DNA from 2 places in the Priestia sp. D3YE.R1 genome. Region 2 is predicted to be linked to the other one. Evidence: riboswitches for the same ligand, from Rfam matches in the RefSeq annotation. Region 2 holds a riboswitch; the other holds the start of a gene.
What was found. Region 2 has a riboswitch for preQ1 ahead of queC (7-cyano-7-deazaguanine synthase QueC). Riboswitches for the same ligand answer to the same signal wherever they lie in the genome.
Positions count from the first base shown of each region.

Region 1: it holds a riboswitch for preQ1, as region 2 does, so the genes downstream of both, ACOZIR_RS25215 (QueT transporter family protein) here and queC (7-cyano-7-deazaguanine synthase QueC) in region 2, are expected to answer to the same signal.

Region 1 covers NZ_JBLTHW010000007.1:24,469-32,988, reverse strand. Annotated here, with positions in the region: gene ACOZIR_RS25245 (hypothetical protein) at 147-305, opposite strand; gene ACOZIR_RS25240 (TRM11 family SAM-dependent methyltransferase) at 566-1,519, shown strand; gene rluF (23S rRNA pseudouridine(2604) synthase RluF) at 1,557-2,273, opposite strand; gene ACOZIR_RS25230 (MFS transporter) at 2,550-3,083, shown strand; gene ACOZIR_RS25225 (hypothetical protein) at 3,140-3,328, opposite strand; gene ACOZIR_RS25220 (hypothetical protein) at 3,831-4,280, opposite strand; gene ACOZIR_RS25215 (QueT transporter family protein) at 4,717-5,205, opposite strand; PreQ1 riboswitch class I at 5,215-5,259, opposite strand; gene ACOZIR_RS25210 (Lrp/AsnC family transcriptional regulator) at 5,456-5,869, shown strand; gene ACOZIR_RS25205 (YitT family protein) at 6,236-7,102, shown strand; gene ACOZIR_RS25200 (hypothetical protein) at 7,452-7,670, shown strand; gene ACOZIR_RS25195 (5-deoxy-glucuronate isomerase) at 7,913-8,520, opposite strand, start outside.
Region 2 covers NZ_JBLTHW010000002.1:682,943-691,462, forward strand. Annotated here, with positions in the region: gene ACOZIR_RS15635 (3-ketoacyl-ACP reductase) at 1-628, opposite strand, end outside; gene ACOZIR_RS15640 (spore germination protein) at 836-2,434, shown strand; gene ACOZIR_RS15645 (Ger(x)C family spore germination protein) at 2,459-3,658, shown strand; gene ACOZIR_RS15650 (hypothetical protein) at 3,670-3,906, shown strand; gene ACOZIR_RS15655 (GerAB/ArcD/ProY family transporter) at 3,933-5,054, shown strand; PreQ1 riboswitch class I at 5,127-5,170, shown strand; gene queC (7-cyano-7-deazaguanine synthase QueC) at 5,400-6,065, shown strand; gene queD (6-carboxytetrahydropterin synthase QueD) at 6,065-6,505, shown strand; gene queE (7-carboxy-7-deazaguanine synthase QueE) at 6,498-7,229, shown strand; gene queF (preQ(1) synthase) at 7,328-7,825, shown strand; gene ACOZIR_RS15680 (NAD(P)H-binding protein) at 7,894-8,520, shown strand, end outside.

The DNA of each region.
Region 1 (8,520 bases), on a different contig from region 2:
TGTCTAATGTATTATTGCTTCATCATATCACAACTATCATTTGTAAAAAAAAGATATGCTATTCAAAATGTGCTCTCTACTGAAAGAGACCTCAAAAACTTCAATAAAAGCTGAACCTAATAAAAAGAAATGAGCAGCATAACGGCTCATTTCATTAGTATAAAAACATTTATAATAAGAGCTAAAATACATACAGATACAATGGCAATGAGTACGTTCATCACAAGGTTTTGCGAGGATGTTTTGGCTTGTTTTTTCATATCAGCCCGACTCATCTGTTGCTTTTCATGATCACTTTTAGACATCACGTAGCCTCTCCTATTCATCAAAATGTCAGCAGTGTGTAAATGATTTTTGAGAAACTTTGATCCAGTTCTTTTGTATAAACAGCAGCACATGCAGGTTATCATCAGTTATTTTAGCATGTTTTGTCAAATAAGTGGACTATGTAGCGCTTCAATTTAGTATTCACGGCCAAATATATTTAAATTCGTTGCTTTTCTCTTCTTTTCTCGCTATTGTTTGAGAAGAAGGATAATTAGATACGATAAAGGATGATACGATATTGAATAACCATACGCAGCTGCCCCAGTATATCTACACATACGCATGCAGCGAAGAGGAACTCTCACTATGTCAATTAGAGAGACGCTCTCTTTTTGAAATTGAAACTGAGAAACCTATCATAAAAAGTGCCGTTAAACTTGATCCAAGCAGAAGCCCTTTTATCAAAGAGCGATTAGATATTATGTATGAATCAGATGACCTTGCAGATATTTGCAAACAAGTAGAAGATATTGACCTTGGAGATCAAACATTCAAACTCATTTTTATGAAAATTAATGACTTGGAAAAAGATCAAAAAATAAGTTATAAAGGTCAGCGTGCTATTGAACGTGATGTGGGTTGGCATTTTGTAGCAGAAGCAGACTTGCATAACCCTGACCATTTGTTTGGCATTGTTACATTTGAAGGACGCTGGTATTTTGGAAAATATCAAAAAAGCGAAGCTGTATGGCTGCATCATTTGAAGAAACCGCGTGAATACTCTACGGCACTCAGTACCCGCCTTGCAAGAGCTGTAGCTAACATTGCCGTTCCAAAGCCTGAAGGAATCAAAGCGATTGATCCATGCTGTGGTATTGGTACAGTCCTAGTAGAGGCTCTTTCAATGGGCATTGATATTGTAGGACGCGATATCAATCCACTTGTGACCGACGGATCTCGTGAAAATATTGCGCATTTCGGCTTAAGCGGTGATGTCAAAACTGGACCGATTTCGGATGTTACAACTCACTATGATGTAGCTATCATCGACATGCCTTACAATCTCTACACCCACGCGACGCCTGAAGATCAGCTTTCTATTTTGAAACACGCTCGCCGCTTTGCGGATAAAGTAGTCGTGATTACAGTAGATACGATTGACCATATGATTCATGAAGCTGGCTTTTCTATTTCAGATCGCTGCGTAGCGCGCAAAAGCGTATTTTCTAGACAAGTAGTTGTATGCGAATAAAAAAAGACACCAGTCTAACAGGCTGGTGTCTTTTGATTTACCACTCTTTAGGTTCATAGTCTAATTCTTTGAATAGCTGCGTACGCTCTTTTTTCGTTAAATCTCTCCATTGCCCAACAGGTAAGTTGTTTAAATGGATATTCATAATACGCGTGCGCTGAAGACGGTATACTTCATATCCCAGCACTTCACACATACGGCGAATTTGACGATTTAGGCCCTGTGTTAAAATAATTTGAAACTCGTACTTAGACAGCTGTGTCACTTTACAAGGAAGCGTTTTTGTACCTAGAATCTTTACTCCCTCAGACATGTTTTTAATAAACTCCGGTGTAATGGGCTTATCTACTGCAACAATATATTCTTTTTCATGCTTGTTTTCTGCACGTAAAATTTCGTTAATAATATCGCCGTCATTTGTAAGTAAAATTAAGCCGTCTGAATCCTTATCTAGTCGTCCGACATGGTGAATACGCAAAGGGTGATTGACTAAGTCAATGATGTTTCCCTTTACTTTTTTTTCACTCGTACTTGTAATGCCGACTGGTTTATTAAGCGCAATATATACATTATTTCGAGCAATCCGAAGCTGTTGGCCGCTTACTCGAATATCATCGCCAGGCTCAACTTGATCTCCGATTTTTGCAACCTTTCCATTAACGGTTACTCTTCCTTCACTAATTAACTTATCTGCCCCGCGTCTTGACGCTTTGCCAGATTCGCTAATAAATTTATTCAGTCTCAGGTGAATCACAACCTTACATTTAAAAATTTTAAAATTTGTCTCTTCTATTAGAAACAGATATGTGTCAATTTCTATACCGTCCCTATCGTAACATGCTATACGCTTCTCGTCTTCTTTTAATTTCATTACTGGATCATATTTTTTTAACAGTAATAGAAGTATAGTTCCAAAATACTTTATAATCTTATTCTTAACATCTCAAGCAATGCTTACACCTGTCAAACTAACGTCAATCTCCACTCCTATACAAGACCTAAACGTCTAGATTGACTGATCCGTATAGAGTTGCTACCATCAGGTTTTCTTATGCCTCCAGGAGGAGTAACGCTGGCTCTAACAGCTATGGTCGGAGGACGTTTGTTTGATAAAATTGGATTTAAACCGCTGCTTTTAACAGGCTTAATCCTTTTAACATTTATTTTAAGTTTGTTCACTACCATTTCAAGCGAAACAACTACGATGACCGCAGCTGTTTTATACGCCGCCTTTACAATTGGGGTAGGTTTAAGCATAGGGCCCGTGATGACGCTTGCTTTAAATCAAGTACCTAAACCTCTTCACGCTCACGGTTCAGCCATTTCAAATACGATTAACCAAGTGTCAGGTGCGATCGGACCCGCTTTGTATACAAGTATTATGACTATGGCTTCTCAGCACTTTATTCAACAATCAAATGAAACAAATAAAACGCTGTTACAAATAAAAAGTATGACAAGCGGGGTCCATACCGTCTATTATGTAGCCATCGCTTTCGCCATCGTTTCGTTCCTGCTCGCTCTTACGTTAAAGAAAAAAGATCAGCAGCTTGAAACACAATAAGTAAGAAACTGATAAGAGCTGCTCATAATTTGAGCAGCTCTTGTTATATGCAGAATTTATATTATAAATGTAAAAGCAATCATAGATACTATTAAAACAAGGATAACAATACTATTCTTTCTTTTTACCTTCCATGCTTCAATAGCGCCAACGACACCACCAATGACTAAAATAAAAGTACCTATAAGGTGCAGAGACAGCAGAGATAACAACCTGCCTAAACTCGCCAACACTCCTCCAATCAATATAAATCCTGTTGTTACAATAGATTTTAAAGATGTTAAGTCTCGGATAACTTCTTTTTTTCAGTTTTACTCAGTTTAAAGTACTCTATTATACTAAAAACAGCCGGTGTTCCCCATAAAATAAAGAAACTAACTAACCTATCCGTATCTACACTCACTGTTCATTCACCACCTTTATAAATCCCTTATGCACTTTTCCTAACCCATTTTTTAGAGATGAAAAAAGCGGCTGTAGCTGCTACAATGGGAATTGCAAAAGCAAAGCTAGGTGAATGACTGCCGAAAATGACTTCATTTGATAAACCTTCAATTGAACTCTACATATCTGCGCTTTCTGGAACATACCAAAGCGTAAGAATCATGCCTGATAGCAGTTGAAAGCTACCTAGCAACACGATGAAGCTAATGATAAACAGTCCGTATCTCTTCAATGAAATCTCCCCCTTGGTTTATATACGATTTCACACCTTTTAAGTTCCACTATTTAACAAATAACTTTCTATTATTCTCGCTTCAAAGATCCTCCAAAAGAAAATTGATGGTAGTCATCGACCTTATTCCAATATCCTATGCACTTTACGTCAGGCTCATCAATAGCTAACGCTTCTTTATTAGTCCCTTTATAAGGAAGAAAAGCAGTTAACTTCACCTTTTGTTTTGGCTTAATATTTAACTTATTACCTTCCGCTAACACCTTAAATTTATTTTCAGAATAACCGTTTTTTATTTTTAGTGGATACGATAAAAATACGTCGTTTTGTTTGATGGTCAAATCGCTCTTGTTTACGAATTCCAATTCATATGAAATCCCTTGCTTCATTTTTTGTTCTTTGATGACGTTAATATGTATCTTTTCTAGTTCTCTTAAAGGAATGTTGTCTTCTTCTTTTGAACCCCCGGCAAATAAGATGGCTAACGCTAATAAAACGAGAATTCCTAACTTTCTATTCAAAAAAATAATCCCCTCTCTCGTAACAAAGATTATTTTACAATTATAACTCAAAAAAGTTATTTAATGGTAAAAACAAACAATTAAAAAAGCAAACCTCTTCAGTCTGCTTTTTTAATTGCTACGCATAGGTAATGTGTTGTTGTGCGAAAAACTTTTCGATAAGGAGTTTGCCAACTATATGTATATCGTAACAAAAGAACAAAGAGTGCGCTGTGAGATTTGTCACTCCTTCTTTCAAAACAATCTAATCGAATACTTGCTATTTCCTTACGCAAAAAAAGCAGAACGCAAATGCGACCTGCTCTTTTCACATGCTAGATATGGGTAATTTGTCCATGCGTGAAAAGCTCTTCAATAATAAGGGGTTTATCACTACATCTATAGAATAACAGAGAAAAAAAGATGCGGCTGTGAGATTTATCACATTCGCATCTTTTTATCCAACTAGCTTATTAAATTGTACACGTTTATTAATTGCCGCCATAATTGGTGCTCCAACAAGCATAACAACGAACTCACCAACAGCTGTTGTTAACCATGTAAAGAAAAATGGTAAATCAAATGCTAGGTGCAGTTCAAACGCAATAATAAACATCGTAAACGTAAACACAAGTGTATTAATAAGCATACGAGCCCACATACTCTTAATGTATCGCATAGAAAAAATGGTAATAAATAATGATAGTACAGATTGTCCTACCCCAAACACCAGATCATAAGCGACCATTGGTGAAAAAAACAAATTCGTGAGAAATACCCCTAGTACAATGCCGTACACGTACTTTTTATTAAACACAATTAAATGATTGAACATTTCTGATATACGAAATTGGATGTTGGTGAAGCCAAACGGCTGAATTAACATGCTAACAGCAATATACATAGCCGCTAAAAGTCCGTTGACGCAAAGTGTTCTTATATTCATCTTACTATTCTCTCCTTAGTTTTTTAACGTGGGATGGTTACGAACCACGTAAACACTCAAAGAATCATACAGCAAGCTTAAGCTTTCGTCAATCTAGCTGTTTACAAACTAATGTCGCTTTCTATATCTTGAACATTGACTGCTCTTTTTTCTTACTTTTCTTTAGTATAAAATAGAAGACATATCCGTATACATGGTTGAAATCGAGTAGTTAACCCTTTTGATTAGACATACGAAAGGATTTGTAGCGATGTTATTAGATAATACAGATCAACGCATACTAGAAGAGCTGTCAAAAAACGGACGTATGAAGATGAAAGAATTAGGAGAGAAAGTGCATCTAACCGGACAAGCCGCTTCTGCTAGAGTATTAAAATTAGAAGATGAAGGCGTTATAAAAGGCTACACAATTAACATTGATGAACGAAAACTTGGCTACACCGTCCATGCATTTTTAAATATCTATACACAGAGCATTCATCACCACCCCTACCTTACATTTATAGAAAGTCAGCAGAAGTACGTTATCAACAACTTTAAAATCAGCGGCGATGGCTGCTACTTACTAGAATGCAAATTTCATTCAAATGAAGAATTAAATGATTTTTTGACAGAGCTAAATCAGCATGTGAATTACAAACTTTCAATCGTCATTAACAAATAATTTTTTAAAAATAAAGGTATATTAATTTATGAAAATGGCAATTCTAATAACGTATTCCCCCTATTCCAATAAATTTGAAAATCCTTTGCGCCGTCGCAAAGGATTCTTTTTTTATGAAGGAAACCGCCTTCTATTTTTTGAAAAGTTGAACATCTCTTATAGCGTTGACATAGCGGTCAGAGGTTTATATAATCGGTGACATCAAAGCATAGAAAAGCAGGATCAAGACATATACACGTATCGTAATTCTTCGTCTTAGAAGTTGATCAGTTTTATAACTAGACAATTTCTAAGACGTTTTTTATTTTATCATTTGTGAAAGACTATCTACGTGAAAATATCCTAATGATCAAGGAGGTTTGCATATTGAAAACAATCTATAAAGACATCATTTTAATTATTGCCGGAGCGCTTTTAGTTGCTGCATCGATTGATTTTTTTGTTATTCCAAATAAATTAGGTGACGGAAGTACGGTTGGTATCGCTCTTGTTTTATATTATTTATTTCATGTTCCTACAAGTATCAGCACATTTCTTGTGAACCTTGTATTCATTGCCTTAGCTTATAAATTCCTAACTAAAAAAAACATTCTTTATACGATTCTAGGAGCTGTCATGACGTCCGTTTTCTTAGGTCTGGTCAGCTATATTCCCTTTCACGTTCACGACATGATTTTAGGAATTGTATTCGGCGCCTTACTCATGGGAACAGGACTGGCACTCATTTTTATCGCGGATGGATCTACCGGCGGTACAACTCTTTTAGCTTATTTATTAAACTACACAAAAGGCTATAATATCTCTAAAAGTATGTTCTACATGGACAGCGTCATTATTTTAGCATCGTTTTTTGCCATTGGCGTCAACAACACGCTCTATACTTTTATATTCGTCTATCTTTGCGCCAAAATCGTCGATATTGTTATCGAAGGTTTCCACAACAAAAAAGCAATGACGATTATGTCCGATCAATATAAAGACATCGCGCAAGTCATCACCAGTGAATTTGGAAATGCAGCCACAATCTTTTACGGATATGGCTACTACGCCAATAAAGATAAACGTATCATTTACGTTGTTATTAAAAAGAATGAGCTATTAAAAATTAAAAAGAAAATCCAGCAAATTGACCCGAATTCTTTTATTGTCATCCACGAAGTAAAAGAAGTTGTCGGCGGGAAATTTGGATTTATCGGCAATTCACCTCATGAAACAAAAGCCGCTGCTAAATAAAAAAATCCACCTCTTGGTGGATTTTTTTATGAAAAAACCGTTAAGAAAAAAGAAAAGATACCTGCTAAAAAGTAAACTGCCCCTAAAGCAATTGCTCCTGTAACGACCGTAAATACACTTAATCCGATAGCTACCTTCATTTTCATCCACATCCCTTTTTAGATTAGTAGTATAAGTATGTCCAAGGATAGGAGATTTATAACTATGTCATTCTATTTATTTCATAAATTGATGAAACAATTGTCTATCCAATGTGTTCTAAAACCACCCTTGACGACATAATGTATAGGAAGGATTTCATATACACATCTTTGTATCACACATATCATATGAAATTAGGTGAGATAAAATGGTGGCTGTCCACTTTTTTGAAAACAGAAAGCTTCTATTAAGCCAGCTGCGGGAAAACATTCCTTCTACGGGTGATGATTTAAAGATTAAGGGACGAAAAGGAACCGTCGTGCTTGTGAATGACATCGATGAAAAAAATGTTCACGTGGAGGTTGCTTTAGAAAAAGTAGTGAAAAAGAACCTAGCGTTAGATAATGCTAAAAAGAAAAGGAGATAAGCGGCTACGCTTATCTCCTTTTCTTGATTGACATACGATCTCTTGCTTCTGTTTAGAAAAAAAAGAGACTCCTAAAAAAGGAATCTGCCAAAAAGAGCGATATCATCGCCTGAATATTAATACAAGCTATACTTTAACATATAAAAACATATTTTACAAAAATAAACTATTATTTTACGCATAATTATTTTTTATTAGGGGTTTTTCAACATTTGAAACCCATTTCGTATAAAGATCTTTATTTATTTTTCAGGCCAAATTTTTGCACCCGGCTCTAATAACCACTTATGCTCTTCTTCCATAATACGGTCTGTCCACGGATTATTATCAAGATGGCGAATCATCCAGCAGAAGTACATCGCATAGCCAGGAGCCGTTGCTTGAGGATGATCTAATTCACCAGGAATTGTAATAAAACTATTATCAACTACACGGTACGCATCTTCTCCAACCATTGCGCAGCCAAATCCTTGCGGCTTGTCAAAACGATAGTAATACACTTCGGGCTGGTCATGATGATGAGGCGGATAACTCGACCATCTTCCTGGATAAGAAATCACTTCTCCAATAACAAGGTTAGAATAAGGAGCGTTATTGTAGTCAAAAATTGTTCGAATTACACGCTGAGCAGTACCTTCCCATACTCCTTCACCAGCCACTGTGTTTTGACAATCTTCAGGCGTATATAATTTTGATGAAAACTCTTTTTCATTATCCGTTTTTTGAACTAGTACTTCACTATCGGCAAGCCCGGTAATTTTAACCTCCACATTTTTTGAAACGTGCAAACACCAAGGCTCTTCTTCAAAAAGGGACTGACGCTGAATTTCTTTCGAATGTCCTTCCCACT
Region 2 (8,520 bases):
GCTGCATCACTTTATCAGGATTGCCATCTGTTAAGTTTTCTTTATATGCTAATTCCGTTGCTACTGTACTTGGTGTTAGGGCTGTTACACGAATATTGTGTTTGCGCACCTCTAGCGCTAGAGATTCAGTTAAGCCGAGCACGCCAAATTTTGAAGCGCTGTAAGCACTTGTAACGGGAGCGCCTTTTTGACCAGCAGTGGATGAGATATTGATGATGTCTCCACCATTCTTTTCGATTAATTGAGGTAGAACAGCGCGCGTTACGTAGTAAACGCCCATTAAATTCACATCAATGATTTGTTTCCACTCAGCTGGGTCTAGCTCTAAAAAGCTTCCGAATTTACCGATTCCCGCGTTGTTAATTAAGATATCCGTTGCCCCTAATTTTGTATGTAGATGCTCAACTGCTGCGTTTACTTCTTCCATAGAAGAAACGTCTGCTGTTGCGTAAGCAACTTGTACATCAAATGCTTCTAGTTCAGAAGCAACAGCCTTTAAATCCGCCTCTGTTCGAGCAATTAAACCGATATTTACGCCTTCTTTTGCTAATTCAATCGCAGTTGAACGACCGATGCCTTTTCCTGCTCCTGTAATAAGAGCTACTTTGCCTTTAAGTGATTGTGCCATATATAGACTCCTTTCAATGTTCCGCATAAACATTCTTCATAATAACAAAGAATTATCCATTACTATCCTATAGAAATGCACAAATGATGTCAAAAATAAAGATTATCAAAATGGCTTCAAGTATAAATTTCCTTTTCATACAAAAACTATATAGACTAAAAAGAAGAAATTCCGTTTCTTTTCGTTCAATGTAGTGGAGGATGAGCAATGCGTATAAAAAAACTATCTGAGTTAACGAATAAATCCAAACAGCGGAAAGAAAAAGCTGATGAATCGAAGGACTCTAAGAAAACTAGTGCTTCTTCTACACATGAAGAGCAGAAATTATCGGAGAGGGTGGGAGATAATTTATCCAGCATGAAAAAAGCACTGGGACAGAGTACGGACTTAGTGGTACGAGAGTTTCGAATTTCGATTGAAGAAAAATTCACTTTAGGTGTTGCTTACATCGACGGATTAGTAAATAAAGACGAAGTTGAACACTATGCGCTGGACTCCATTATGCACTATCAAGATGAACATTTAACACATGATGATGGCATCGTTAATATGTACGAATTGATTAAAAGCTATAGTTTGGCAGCAGGTGAAATCATGGAAGCAAAGACATTGGATGATGCTCTTCTTCGTGTTTTATCAGGAGATACGGTGCTGTTTTTAGAAGGGTATCAAACGTGTATTGTAGCAAGTACAAGAGGGTGGAGAGACAGGGCTGTTTCTGAACCACAATCTCAGACCGTTGTAAGAGGACCTCGAGACAGTTTCACAGAAACACTGCGAACGAATACTGCATTGATTCGGCGCCGAATAAAATCTCCAAAACTTTGGATTGAATCTCAGCAAATAGGAGAGTTTACAAAAACGGATATTGCGCTCGTTTACATAGACGGCATTGCGGATGAACAGGTCATTCAAGAGGTAAAGGCGCGTCTTTCTAAAATTGATATAGACGGTATTTTAGAGAGCGGATACATCGAAGAGTTGATTCAAGATGAAGATTATACACCTTTTCCTACTATGCATAACACGGAACGTCCAGACTCCGTGGCAGCAGGTCTTTTAGAGGGGCGAATAGCCATTTTAGTAGACGGTACACCTTTTGTATTAATGGTTCCTGCCCTATTTATTCAATTTTTTCAAGCGGCCGAAGATTATTACCAGCGCGCAGATATTAGTACATTGATTCGCTTAATGCGCTACATGGCATTTTTCTTAGCCCTTTTAACACCTTCTGCTTATATTGCTTTAACTACTTTTCATCAAGAGATGCTTCCTTTTGCTTTGTTAATTAGTATTGCAGCTCAAAGGGAAGGTGTCCCTTTTCCTGCTATTATTGAAGCGTTTATTATGGAAATCACGTTTGAAATTTTGCGAGAAGCGGGAGTCCGATTGCCCCGAGCAGTAGGTTCAGCTATTTCGATTGTCGGAGCACTCGTTTTAGGAGAAGCCGCCGTACAAGCGGGATTAGTATCGCCTGCAATGGTTATCGTTGTATCCATCACCGCTATTAGTAACTTTGTTTCACCGGTGTATGATATGGCCATTGCAGTAAGGATGCTGCGCTTTATTTTAATGGTTTTAGCAGCTACTTTTGGCTTGTTCGGTATTATCCTGGGGCTAATTTTAATGATTTTACATTTATGCAGCTTAAGGTCATTTGGAGTCCCTTATATGACACCTATGGCTCCCTTTGTGAAGCGTGACCAAAAGGATGTTCTAATTAGACGTTCGATCAAAAAAATGAAAACAAGGCCAAAGCTTATTAACGAGAAGAATATTTCACGTCAAAAGACGCAAAAAAACTAAACTGTGCAAAGGCGGCCGGTTACTATGAAAGCATTTCTGATGTTATGTATCTGTTCATTGCTGTTAAGCGGCTGCTGGAGCAGTCGAGAGTTGAATGAGCTAGCCATTACGGTTGCTGTCGGAATTGATAAAGCAGAAGATGGCATTATTGTTACAGTTCAGCTGATTAACCCTGGTGATATTCAAGCCAAAACCCCTACAAACGGGCCTTCTGTTACCACATTCTCTATTAAGGCTTCGTCTGTAATGGAAGGGTTAAGAAAAATAACGACAAAATCCCCGCGGAAAATTTATCTTTCTCATTTACGAATGCTAGTCATTAGCGAAAGCATGGCGAAAGACGGTATCGCTGAAGTTCTTGATTTCTTTGCTCGGGATCATGAAGTGCGTACCGATTATTTTGTTGTTGTTGCTAAAAACACGAAAGCATCGAGCGTGCTGAACGTATTGACAACAATCGAAAAAATACCGGCTAATCATATGTTTGCCTCATTAGATGTGTCACAGCGTATTTGGGCACCTACTAGAGGAGTGAAGTTAAATGAACTAATCAGTAACTTAACGAGTGAAGGAAAGCAGGCGGTGTTATCAGGAGTATTGGTGAAAGGCGACGTGAAAAAGGCAGGAGATATGTCCAACATTTCCCGCACTAATCTTTCCACCTTGCTCAATTTCAAAGGGTTAGGTGTCTTTCAAAATGATAAGCTTCTCGGCTGGTTCAATGAAGATGAAAGTAAAGGATATAACTATATTACAGGAAATGTAAAAAGTACATTAATTGTTATTCCATGTGAAAAGAAAGAAAAACAGCACGATATCGTCGGAGTAGAGATGCTCCGAACGAATGTGAAGGTGACAGCTACTATGAAAAACCATAAACCTCATATTCACGTTAATTTAAAAGGTGAAGCGAACGTAGCTGATGTAGAGTGTCAAGTGAATTTACAGGACCCGGCTGTAATCAATATGCTGGAACGAAAAACAGCAGCAGACGTAAAAGAAAAAATGAATGATGCGGTGGAAAAAGCTCAAAAAACCTACAAAAGCGATATCTTTGGTTTTGGCGAAGCATTTTACAGACAGGATGTAAAGAGATGGTACAAAATGAAAAGAGACTGGAACAGAATTTATGCAGAAGATTTAACCGTCGATTTAGATGCAAAAGTTCAAATCCGCCGCTTAGGCACGTTAAATAACTCATATATGAAGCAAATGAAGCATTAAGGAGAAAGAAAATGGAGGGATTTATCGCCTTACTTGTACTGCTTGCTTATTTGACTAAAAAAATCATCATCAATTTCCGAAAGAAAAAGTATTACCGTGAAATAGTCGTCTATTTTTGCCTCATAGGCTTGGGTCTATTCTTTTGGGGAGCGATTACCCTTCGTAAAGAAGTTCCTACGCCTCTGTACTTTTTAGAGGCCTTAATTAAGCCTCTTACTAAAACTGTTCATCATCTGTTTTTCCCGTGAGCAAGCATGTAAGAGAGAAGGTGCGTATGATGCAAATAAAAGAATTTATTAGTCCAAAACAATTTCTTTTTCTAATTTATGTTTTTTGTATCGGAAGCGCTATTTTGGCAGTTCCTGCTACGTTATTAGAAACCAATAGACAAAATGCGTGGTTTTGCGGTGTGCTTACTATGGGCTTTGCACTTTTAATTGTTGCGGTGCTTTTATGGCTGATTCAGCGTTACCCTCAGCAAACATTCATTCAAATAGCTAAAAAGGCGCTAGGTCCTTATGCCGGAACTTGTATTTCTCTTATCTACATTTTCTTTATGTTCATCCAATCTACATTCTCGCTTCGAGATATCAGTACGTTTATGACGACTCAAATTGTTCCTGAAACGCTTCCTACGTGGATTCACGCTCTTGTTCTATTAGCTGTCATATACGGAGGCTATCTAGGTATTGAAGTGATAGCGAGAACGGCGGAAATCTTTTTGCCGTGGATTATTGTGCCGTTTTTATTGTTAATTGTTTTAAATATTCCTCAGATGAAAATAGATCGTCTTTATCCTTTGTTTGAATTCCGCATGGCTGATTTAGTGTTAGGAACCACTTATTTTTTAGGAAATCCATTTATGGAGTTAGTTTTCGTTCTAATGATTACGCCTCATATAAAAGATGGGAAAAAGGTGAAAAGAATGTTTGTAATGGGCACTGTCGCATCAGGCTTGACGATTATAATTGCAGTTGCGGCTTGTATATTAGCGCTTGGCGCGAATATTGCATCGATGCACAGCTACCCAGTTTATTTATTAGGAAAAATGATTTCGTTAGGTGCCACAATTCAGCATGTTGAAGTATTAGTAGCTATTATTTGGATGTTATCTATCTTTTTTAAAGTTGTCATTGTGTTCTATGCTATTCAGTTAAGTATCGTCCAATTGTGTAATTTACGAGTGCGTAATTTTTTAAGCTTTCCTTTAGGCCTAATTATTACAGGCGTAGCGTATTATATTATTCCGAATACAGCATACTTTAATTATTTTGAAAAATATTACTGGCCGTTTTATTTATTCGTACTAAGCCTCTGTTTTCCCTTATTATTTATTGCTCTTTCTTATATAAAGAAAAATAAGGCAGCCAAAGGCGATAAAAACCAACAAACATAGCATTATTTATACGCATGTGGTATAGTATACGATGACAATTCAAGAAGAAACGCCGTACACGATTGTATATGTACGGGAGAGGTTCGAAAACTCCCTCTATAAAAAACTAAGATCATCGTTGATGACAAAAGACACGGTTTTAGCGTGTCTTCTTTCGCGTGCTTTTCTACAAATACGTCTTTTTGACGTGTATGTTGGCGAGGACGTGTATCTTAGTTGCTTTTTAGGGAGATTGCTGGAAAAGAGCAGTCTCTTTTTTGTGTTATAAATTAGTCACAAAGGGAACGAACGGTTCAATAAAGTTTCTTCTTCTTTTGATTTCAATCAAAAAGGAGACGAACAATGATGATGAAAAATGAAAAAGCTATTGTTGTATTTAGCGGGGGTCAAGATAGTACAACATGTTTATTTTGGGCTTTAAAAAACTTTAAAGAAGTAGAAACGGTTACTTTTCAATACGGTCAGCGTCATAGTCAAGAAATAGAGGTAGCAAAGGCTATTGCAGCTGATTTGGGTGTGAAGCATACCGTATTAGATATGTCACTTTTAAATCAATTAGCACCAAATGCATTAACGCGAGATGATATTGCTATCGAGCAAAAAGAAGGAGAATTGCCTACCACGTTTGTGGATGGCCGCAATCTGTTATTTTTGTCATTTGCAGCCGTACTGGCTAAGAACAGCGGAGGCCGCCATATCGTAACAGGCGTTTGTGAAACTGATTTTTCAGGATATCCAGACTGCCGAGATGTATTTGTGAAATCGTTAAACGTTACGCTTAACTTATCAATGGACTTTGAGTTTGTGATTCATACACCGCTCATGTGGATTGATAAAGCAGAAACGTGGGCTTTAGCTGATGAGTTAGGGGCGCTTGAGTATGTGCGCGAAAAAACGTTAACGTGCTACAACGGTATTGTTGCTGATGGATGCGGCGAATGTCCCGCATGTCAATTGCGAAAACGCGGGTTAGATCAATACTTGCAAACAAAAGAAGGAGGAGAGAAATAATGCTGCAACAAATGTATCCTCAAGTATTTCATGACTATGAATATGAACTGAACAAAGATATGCAGTTTGCTGCGGCACATTTTGTTCCTCACCCAGAAGCAGGAAAATGCCGTCAAGTCCATGGACATACGTATTTTGTAAATCTAACTGTTGCCGGAGATACATTAGACGAAGCGGGTTTTTTAGTAAACTTTGCGCTATTGAAAAAAATTGTTTCTGGTCAATTTGACCATACATTATTGAACGATCATTCTATCTTTAACGAAGAAAATCCAAATGATTTTCCTACAACTGAAGTTGTTGCTCGTAAAATTTATGAGTTGGTTCAAGAATATCTAGACACACTACCAAATAAGCCTTCTTGCGTACAAGTATTCGTGCGGGAAACGCCGACAAGTTACGTAGTTTACCGCCCAAAGAAGGTGAAAAAACGTGGCTAATACAATTCCAGTACTTGAAATATTCGGACCAACGATTCAAGGGGAAGGAATGGTTGTAGGACGTAAGACGATGTTTGTTCGTACCGCAGGCTGTGATTATTCCTGCAGCTGGTGTGATTCAGCTTTTACATGGGATGGATCAGCTAAAAACGATATTCGTCAGCTAACAGCAGAACAAATTTGGATGGAGCTAAAAGAAATTGGAGGAGAGTGCTTTGATCACGTCACCATTTCTGGGGGAAACCCTGCGCTTATCAAGGCAATTGGTTCACTTGTAGAGCTTTTGCACAGTCATGGGGTAAAAGCAGCACTTGAAACTCAGGGAAGCCGTTATCAGGATTGGTTCCTAAAGATCGATGATTTAACGATTTCTCCTAAGCCTCCAAGCTCATTAATGAAAACAAATTTCTCCGTATTAGACGATATTATAGAGACATTAATAAAGGAAAAACGCATGGGGCACATAAGCATAAAAGTCGTTATATTTAATGATGAGGACTTTGAGTATGCAGCATCTGTTCATGAACGTTATCCTGAGGTTCCATTTTTTGTTCAAGTAGGCAACGAGGACTTAACGACAATCGATAATGCGTCTTTAACACAAGAATTGCTTAAAAAGTATGAGTGGTTAATCGACAAGGCAGTGGCAGCTAAAAACATGAACGATGTAAGAGTTCTGCCGCAGGTTCATGCCCTGGTTTGGGGAAATAAACGAGGCGTGTAAGCGCATAGCAAAAAATTTACAAAGAAAAATAAAAACAGATATATACAAAATAAAAAAACGCTGTTAGAATGACAATCGTAGAAAGAGAGGAAATGCAAATGAGCGGTCGAAAAGATGAAGAATTAGAAGGTGTATCACTCCTTGGAAATCAAGGAACAAACTATTTGTTTGAATATTCACCAGAGATTCTAGAAGCATTTGATAACAAACATCCAAATCGTGATTATTTTGTGAAATTCAACTGTCCGGAATTTACGAGCTTATGTCCAAAAACGGGTCAGCCGGATTTCGCAACCATTTATATTAGTTACATTCCAGATGAAAAAATGGTGGAAAGCAAGTCGTTAAAGCTTTATTTGTTCAGCTTCCGTAACCATGGAGATTTCCATGAAGACTGTATGAATATTATTATGAATGACTTAATTAAACTGATGAATCCAAGGTATATTGAAGTATGGGGAAAATTCACACCACGCGGCGGAATTTCAATTGATCCATATACAAACTATGGCCGCCCTGGTACGAAATATGAAGAAATGGCTAATTATCGCCTAATGAATCATGATTTATACCCAGAAACAATTGATAATCGTTAATTCGAACAAACAGGTTGTGTATGCAACCTGTTTTCCATTGCAAAAACAACAGATGAGAAGGTGAAAGAATGTCACAGAGATCAGCATTAGTATTAGGTGCAAGCGGACTTGTTGGTCAAGAACTTTTAAAAATGTTATTAAGCAACAGCTTATATAACGATGTGACAGTGTTTGTTCGAAAAAAGCTACCAATCGAACACACAAAGCTACGTCAGCTCGAAATTGATTTTTCAGAGCTTGATAAGCACGAAGAATGCTTTGCAGTTGATGATGTATATTGCTGTTTAGGCACGACAATGAAAAAAGCAAAAACAAAAGCGAAATTCATTAAAGTTGACTACGAATTTCCTTTAAAAGCGGCTAAATGTGCAGAAAAATATCGCTGCAAAAACTTTTTAACGATTACAGCAATTGGTGCTGATCTTCGTTCGCCATTCTTTTACAGTAAAGTAAAGGGGCAAGTAGAAGAAGATATCGCAAGCTTATATATCCGTTCTACTCACTTTTTCCGCCCATCGTTATTATTAGGTAAGCGCCAAGAGTTTCGCCTATTTGAAAAGCTTGGGGGATACACGTTAAAGTCGTGTTCATTTTGCCTTGTAGGAAAGTGGAGAAAGTATCGTCCAATTAAAGCGTATAACGTAGCCAAATCCATGATGAAAGCTGCACTTGAAGATAAATGCGGTGTTCATGTA